DNA from 3 places in the Desemzia sp. FAM 23988 genome. Region 1 is predicted to be linked to each of the others. Evidence: riboswitches for the same ligand, from Rfam matches in the RefSeq annotation. Region 1 holds a riboswitch; each other region holds the start of a gene.

Region 1 (2,319 bases):
GGTCATACTGAAAATAATTCCTATCATCCCTAATTTTTTTAATGTAGTTTCATCCGGTTCTTGTACTAAGGAAACTAAGCGCCCGCCTTTTTTTAGAACAGTGAAACTTTTTTCTTGAGTTTTGCCTCCTAAAGGGTCTAGTACGAGATCGACATCACTGACTGCTTTTTCAAAATCCTCTTTGTTGTAATCAATGAAATAGTCCACGCCTAGAGAAGTAAGGAATGCTTTGTTTTTCTCACTGGCTGTCGAAATAACGTAAGCTTTGTAATGTTTAGCAATTTGTATAGCCAATGAGCCTACTCCGCCAGCCCCTGCGTGAATCAAGACTTTTTCATTATCCCTTAATTGTCCTTTATCTATTAAAGCTTCCCAAGCGGTTTGTCCAGCTAATGGAATTGCAGCTGCTTCCACAAAAGAGAGTTTATCAGGGATTTTAATCGTTACTTCGGCGCGAGATCGGGCATATTCAGCGTAAGTTTTGGATGCATTAGCAAATACACGATCACCTGGCTTTACATTCGTGACATTTGTACCAATTTCACTTACGATACCAGCGACATCACCACCAAGCACCATAGGAAGTTTGCCGCCCATTTTACCGGAACGTCTTTTGCAATCAACGGGGTTAATGGAGAAAGCATGAACTTCAATTAATACCTGATCATCTTTGATAGAAGGCTTCTCCATTTCCATCTCTCTTAATTGATCAGCTGACCCAAATTCTTTAATCGCGATAGTTTTCATAAAAAGGTACTCCTCTCTCTGATTGGTTCTCTAGTTATGATTACTTTAACACTGCTATCTTAAGACCACAAATAATGAGGCTTTTATACTTTAAAAGAGAACGAGGAGCGGTGTATTAAAGACAGTAAAGTGATTGATTAAATTTATTATCTATAGTAAACTTATAAGTAATTAAATGTTTTGCAGGGGGACATAATCGTGTTGAGAAGGTTAAAACCTGACCCTTTGAACCTGTTAGTTAACACTAACGTAGGGAGCACAATCGTACATATGTATTCTAACGACTATATTCGTACTGAGCTCTCCAATTTTATTTGGGGAGCTTTTTCTTTTGTAAAACGCTTAATTGCGGGGGGACACAGTCGTGTTGAGAAGGTAAAACCTGACCCTTTGAACCTGTTAGTTCATACTGACGTAGGGAGCAAATAGTGAGTTTCTTATACACTTTTTTGGCTTCTGCATATTTGTAGAGCCTTTTTTTGTGCTCACGTTCTATAAAGGAGGATTGAGATCAGCCTATTTGAATAAGCTAGAGAAACCAAGGAAAGGGTGTAATAAATGTTATCAAGAGTCAAACAAACAGCTCCTTTAGTCCATTGTATCACTAATTATGTGGTGGCAAATTTTACGGCTAATGGATTACTTGCTATCGGAGCTTCTCCTATTATGGCGGATGAAGTGAATGAGGTTGCTGATGTCGTGACAGCTGCTCAAGGAGTATTGATCAATATCGGTACCGTAAATGACCGCACTATCCAAACGATGTTGGTAGCTGGAAAAAAAGCAAATGAGTTAGGAGTTCCTGTTGTACTGGATCCTGTAGGAATCGGTATTTCAAGCTATCGAAAACAAGTGGTGCAACAACTTTTAAAAAGAATGCAGGTTGATTTGATCCGCTGCAATGCAGGAGAACTAGCCGCAATTGCAGGTAAAGAATGGCATCAAAAAGGAGTGGACAGCGGCATAGGGGCGATGCCTGTTTCCAAAGTAGCGCGAGAAATTGCCTTGAAGTATCGCTGTCAAGTCATCGTCACAGGAGAAACCGATTATTTAACGGATGGTCAAGAAGAGCGATACGTGTCTGGAGGCAACGAAATTGCTACACGTATTACAGGTATGGGGTGTTTATTAAGCGCTGTTTGTACAGCTTCGCTTGCGAGTGGAAAAGAAGCCTCATTCAATCAATTAGCCACCACTCTACAAGCGTATAAACAAGCTGCTGAACAGAGTGGAAATGAAGTGGGGACATTCGCTGTACAATTTATGAATGCTCTGCAAAAGATAGCGGAGGCAGGACAATGATTGCATTAACGATTGCAGGATCAGATTCAGGCGGGGGAGCTGGGATTCAAGCAGATCTCAAAACATTTCAAGAGTTAGGGGTATTTGGGACCACAGCCATTACAGCATTAACAGATCAAAATACACTGGGTGTACATGATATTTATGAAGTACCGCCATATTTTGTGCAACAACAGATCCAAACTGTACTAGATGATTTTTCAGTAAAAGCTATCAAAACGGGGATGTTGTTTTCAGTTGAAATAATTGATGGGGTAGCTGAAATCCTAA
Region 2 (2,319 bases), on a different contig from region 1:
AAAAATCAAAGGGTTAATGATTGGTCTTTTAGTCATTATCTTATTGGTAGGTGGATTTTTAGTGTTTTTTGAAAAAATCGAAAATGGTTATGTAGGGGTTCGTTATTCAATGAACGGCGGAGTGAGAGATCAAACGCTAAGCCAAGGGGTTAAATTTGTCGGATTGGATAAAGTAACTCAGTATCCTATTCGCTTACAGACGGTTAAAGCAGAGAAGTTGAATTTGGCTACGGAAGATGGAAAAGCTACCCATGTATCGATTACATATGCTTACAAAGTCGATTCGAAAAAAGTTTCCGATGTGTTTAAAGAATTTGGGAGCATCAGCGTAGAAGATATTGAAGCTAACTGGTTGAAGGCACAATTGCTGAAATCATCGCGTAGTGTCGTTGCTAGATATAGCTTGTTGGATGTAACGGGATCAAAATCAACAGAAGTTCAGCAATCGATTTTAGAAGATTTCACTAAAGCAGTTGAACCTAAAGGATTCTTGGTAGAAGACGTTGCTTTTGGAGTTCCAGATGTTGATGCGGAAACGCAAAAATCCATTGATGAGATCATCAAAGCGGGTCAAGAAAAAGAAAAAGCTCTCTTGGAAGCCGATACAGCCAAAACAAAAGCAGACAGTTTAGCTTACCAAAAAGTAAAAGCAGCAGAAGCAGAGGCGGAAGCCAATAAAAAATTATCTGAATCCATTTCTGAAGAATTGATCAAGTTAAAAGAAGTAGAAGCACGTTTAGAACATGGTTGGGTTGAAGTACAAACGGGTCAGGCAATTGTTGATACTAACGAGTAGGTGATAAAAATGATTTTCTTCTTAGGTAAACTTATTTTTGCAGCGATAGTGGTCATTTTAATAGGAAACTTATTGTCTTTGCTGTTTAAAAAAGATCCTAAACAGGAAGATGATGATTTGAATTTTTAAGGACTTGTTGCAAAAAGGGAAAAGGGATTCTTGTTTCACAACACAAGCTCTCTTTTTTTCCTTTCTTTTTTCTGCCACAGCTTTTATTACTTTATATTTCTTATCTTCATTCATCGTTAGTATTATCCTTTTCATGATTTTATTTTATCATTTTGGGACATTTTATGCTTCGACCTACTTAGGACATTATCACGTTCGAACGATAAATTCTAAAATAATAAAAATGTTTAGCTTGCCATCGATTTTCTTTTCAAGTATACTGAATTAACAAAATTAAATAGTTATTTAATCCGGAGAGCCTTTTAAAGGAGGCTGAGAGTGCTAGAAGCAGATTCGTGAACCTGATCAACTTTATTGTTGCGTAGGAAGATTATAATTTTTACTATACTCTTTTTCTGGATTATTAACTGGAAAAGGAGTTTTTATTTTGTCAAAAAAAGAATATGTCTCATACGGCAGTTGCGCAGTAGGTGTTCCTGGTTCAAAAGAAGGAATTGCGGGAATTAGATTCAACTTAGCCCCGATGTCTGATAACTTTGTCGACATTATCCTCTCTTCACTTGAAAATGTAGACACTTCTATGGTGTGGAGTGAAACTGATCCCACTTCAACGGTTTACCGTGGTAGAGAATCGGCTGTATTTGACGGCGTTCGAGCGGTATTTTCTCAAGCATATCATGATGATGTACATATGAGTCTTCATATGACTATCTCGAAAGGTTGCCCGGGAGATCACGATGCAGACTACACACTTGATTATGATGATAGACGTATCAATGACCGCAACAGCCGCAAAAGATCCTTCCCAGTTGTTGGTAAATTTTCGCTGTATCCAATGGGCACTGATAACTATATGTCACTTATTGAAGAAGTGGTTAACAATGGGATTGACCGAGGTGTTTATGCTGGAAGTGGCCATTACACGACTTACTTAAAAGGTGAAGTACATGATGTCTTTGATTATTTAGAATATGTCGCAGAAAGAACAGGCAAAGATGTTAGCCATTATATTATAGAAGCCTCTTTACTCTGTAACTTACCTGAGGGGGAATCATTATGAATAAAGAGCCATTGAAATTAAGAGACTTTATTTTTATGGGATTAATCTCTGTCGCATTTGGAATTGTTTATTTAATTGCATTGTATTTAGGAGCTGCTCTAACAACTGCTCTCACTCCAGCAGGTATTGGTATTTTAGGATATGAACCTTTTTACGGGATATGGTTTATGGCACCTGTTGTTGCTCTTTACGTTCTTAGACGGCCAAGCGTGGGTATTATTACTGAAATATTTGCTGCTGTTATAGAAGTTGTTTTGGGAAATGTTTTTGGTCCCATTGTTATAGTCAGTGCCTTTATTCAAGGTTTAGGTGTTGAATTGCCTTATATGTTTAC
Region 3 (2,319 bases), on a different contig from region 1:
CTACCAACGCTAGAAGATGAAGAACCCAAAAAGTTTAGAGAGGACAAAATATGAAAACAGACCTTCAAAAAGAGATTTTAAAGCAGACAGAACAGTTTGTCTTTCAGTTATTGAAGAAAGACGCTTCCGGACATGATTGGTGGCATATTCATCGTGTACGTAATCTAGCCTTGCAAATGGCAGCTGAAGAACCCGGGGAAGTAGATGCTTTTATTTGTGAGATGGCTGCATTGCTGCATGATGTCCCAGATGAAAAATTAAATGAGACACCTGAAGCAGGAGAAAAAAAATTAACCGATTGGTTGAATCAGCTATCTTTAACCCACGCCGAAAAAGAGTCTCTTTTATTTATTGTGCTGAACTTGTCCTATAAAGGTGGAACCAATAAAATAGAGATGACTTCTATAGAGGGAAAACTCGTGCAAGATGCAGATCGGTTAGATGCCATTGGAGCAATCGGTATTGCCAGAACAATGGCTTATTCGGGTTCCCGTGGTCGGTTGATTCATGATCCTTCTAAAATGCCGAGAGAAGGGGTATCTTACGAAGAGTATCGATCTGGAGAAGATACAGCGATCATGCATTTTTATGAAAAATTATTAAAGTTGAAAGACACGATGAATACTCAAACAGGAAGATCTTTTGCTGAAAACAGACACCAGTTTATGGAACAGTTTTTGCAAGAATTTTATTTGGAGTGGGATGGGTTGAAGTAATCAGAGTATTGCAAATCAGAGAAATTAAGAACGTTTCAAGAGACATTTATTAGTCCTGTCTGTTATTCTTATACTGAAAAAGAATAATGAAAAAGGCAAGGTGAAGGGCTATGGAAAAGATAATTCTAAGAGAAGCGGTTATAGAAGATGCTCCAAAATTAGAAAATTATGCCATTGATTCAAATTCTTATATTGTTAAGCCAATGGATGCTTTAACCGAGAGTATGCATGAAACTGAAAAACACCCGATTTTGATTTTAAAGGGGCAGGAATTGATTGGTTTTTTTATCCTTCAACTTGGAGTAGGGGTGTCCACTTTTACAGACAATCCAAAAGCAATTCTATTTAGAGCACATTCGATTGATTTGAATTATCAAGGAGAAGGATATGCTAAAAAGTCTTTAGAACTGCTGCCCGACTATGTGCGCTATCATTATCCCATGATCAACGAAATTGTGTTGTCTGTCTCTATAGACAATATCAGCAGTCAAATGCTGTATATTCAATCAGGTTTTTCAAATACTCAACAACGGATCAACATAGGGGACAGTATAGAATTTGTATTAGCTAAAAAGTTAGACTAATCAAATCGTTTCAACCCGGAGAGCAGTATTGACAAGGGTTGAAATATTCGGTATAGTGAATAGGTAAAAACTGAATGAACGTCCATCACAAAGGGGTGCTTTTTTAAGCTGAGATTGAATCGATGATTCTGACCCTTCGAACCTGTTCGTTAGCACGAGCGTAGGAATTGTGACAGAGCACAAAAGTATGTAGTCTAATTACTCAAGTGATCTCCTCCTTTGTTGTTTGGCATTGTTCAAATTATAAAGGAGGTTTTTTTATGCGCAACAAAAAGTTTGGTGTGTGGATAGAAGGGACGATTATAGCTGCTTTAGCCATTGTATTATCGCTTATCCCAACAAATATCGGTCCGTCTTTTACAGTTTCATTAGGGATGGTGCCTCTCACGCTTTATGCGTTTAGGAGAGGTTTTGTTCCAGCAGTTTATGCTGGTTTTTTATGGGGGATCTTGCATTTTGTAATTGGTAATGCCTATATTCTAAGTCCTTTACAAGGATTTATTGAATATTTTATTGCCTTTGCCTTTGCAGGTTTCGGAGGATTATTTGCTGCTAAAATCCATTCGCTCAGTCAAACCGATCAGACGGTTAAATTGAATCTGTACATTGTTCTGGGAACATTTTCCGGTACGATGGCACGATTCTTCTGGCATTTTGTAGCAGGTTATTATTTCTGGGGCAGCTACGCACCAGAAGGAATGAGTGCTTTGCTGTATTCTTTCGTGACACAGATTTTGAGTGGAGTAATCACAGCGGTCGTAGTCAGCATCTTACTGATAGCGATCAAAAAAACAGCACCACAATTATTTTCATCAACAACACGTTAATACAAGATCAAAGGACGGGATATTACTATCTCGTCTTTTTTTTTAAAGCTAAAAAGAGTTGTCGGTCAAAATTATGATTGACTTTTTTTTCGACTAGTACATACTAAATAAGTAATGTTATCCTTTTTAGGAGAATGCATTAAGCAACCCATAAGGAAGTGAAGCACATATGACAAAAAATAAAAGTGAAAA

Evidence for each region. Region 1 has a riboswitch for thiamine pyrophosphate ahead of thiM (hydroxyethylthiazole kinase). Riboswitches for the same ligand answer to the same signal wherever they lie in the genome.
Region 2: another riboswitch for thiamine pyrophosphate. It lies ahead of ACEN4L_RS03400 (YkoF family thiamine/hydroxymethylpyrimidine-binding protein); the one in region 1 lies ahead of thiM (hydroxyethylthiazole kinase).
Region 3: another riboswitch for thiamine pyrophosphate. It lies ahead of thiT (energy-coupled thiamine transporter ThiT); the one in region 1 lies ahead of thiM (hydroxyethylthiazole kinase).

The regions. Positions count from the first base shown of each region.
Region 1 covers NZ_JBGQQS010000026.1:32,854-35,172, reverse strand. The annotation lists gene ACEN4L_RS11785 (NADP-dependent oxidoreductase) at 1-747, opposite strand, end outside; TPP riboswitch at 922-1,020, shown strand; TPP riboswitch at 1,088-1,185, shown strand; gene thiM (hydroxyethylthiazole kinase) at 1,306-2,049, shown strand; gene thiD (bifunctional hydroxymethylpyrimidine kinase/phosphomethylpyrimidine kinase) at 2,046-2,319, shown strand, end outside.
Region 2 covers NZ_JBGQQS010000004.1:12,168-14,486, reverse strand. The annotation lists gene ACEN4L_RS03410 (SPFH domain-containing protein) at 17-796, shown strand; gene ACEN4L_RS03405 (hypothetical protein) at 866-1,039, opposite strand; TPP riboswitch at 1,207-1,310, shown strand; gene ACEN4L_RS03400 (YkoF family thiamine/hydroxymethylpyrimidine-binding protein) at 1,353-1,985, shown strand; gene ACEN4L_RS03395 (ECF transporter S component) at 1,982-2,319, shown strand, end outside.
Region 3 covers NZ_JBGQQS010000001.1:112,264-114,582, reverse strand. The annotation lists gene ACEN4L_RS00655 (HD domain-containing protein) at 51-716, shown strand; gene ACEN4L_RS00650 (GNAT family N-acetyltransferase) at 827-1,300, shown strand; TPP riboswitch at 1,382-1,484, shown strand; gene thiT (energy-coupled thiamine transporter ThiT) at 1,561-2,127, shown strand; gene ACEN4L_RS00640 (hypothetical protein) at 2,297-2,319, shown strand, end outside.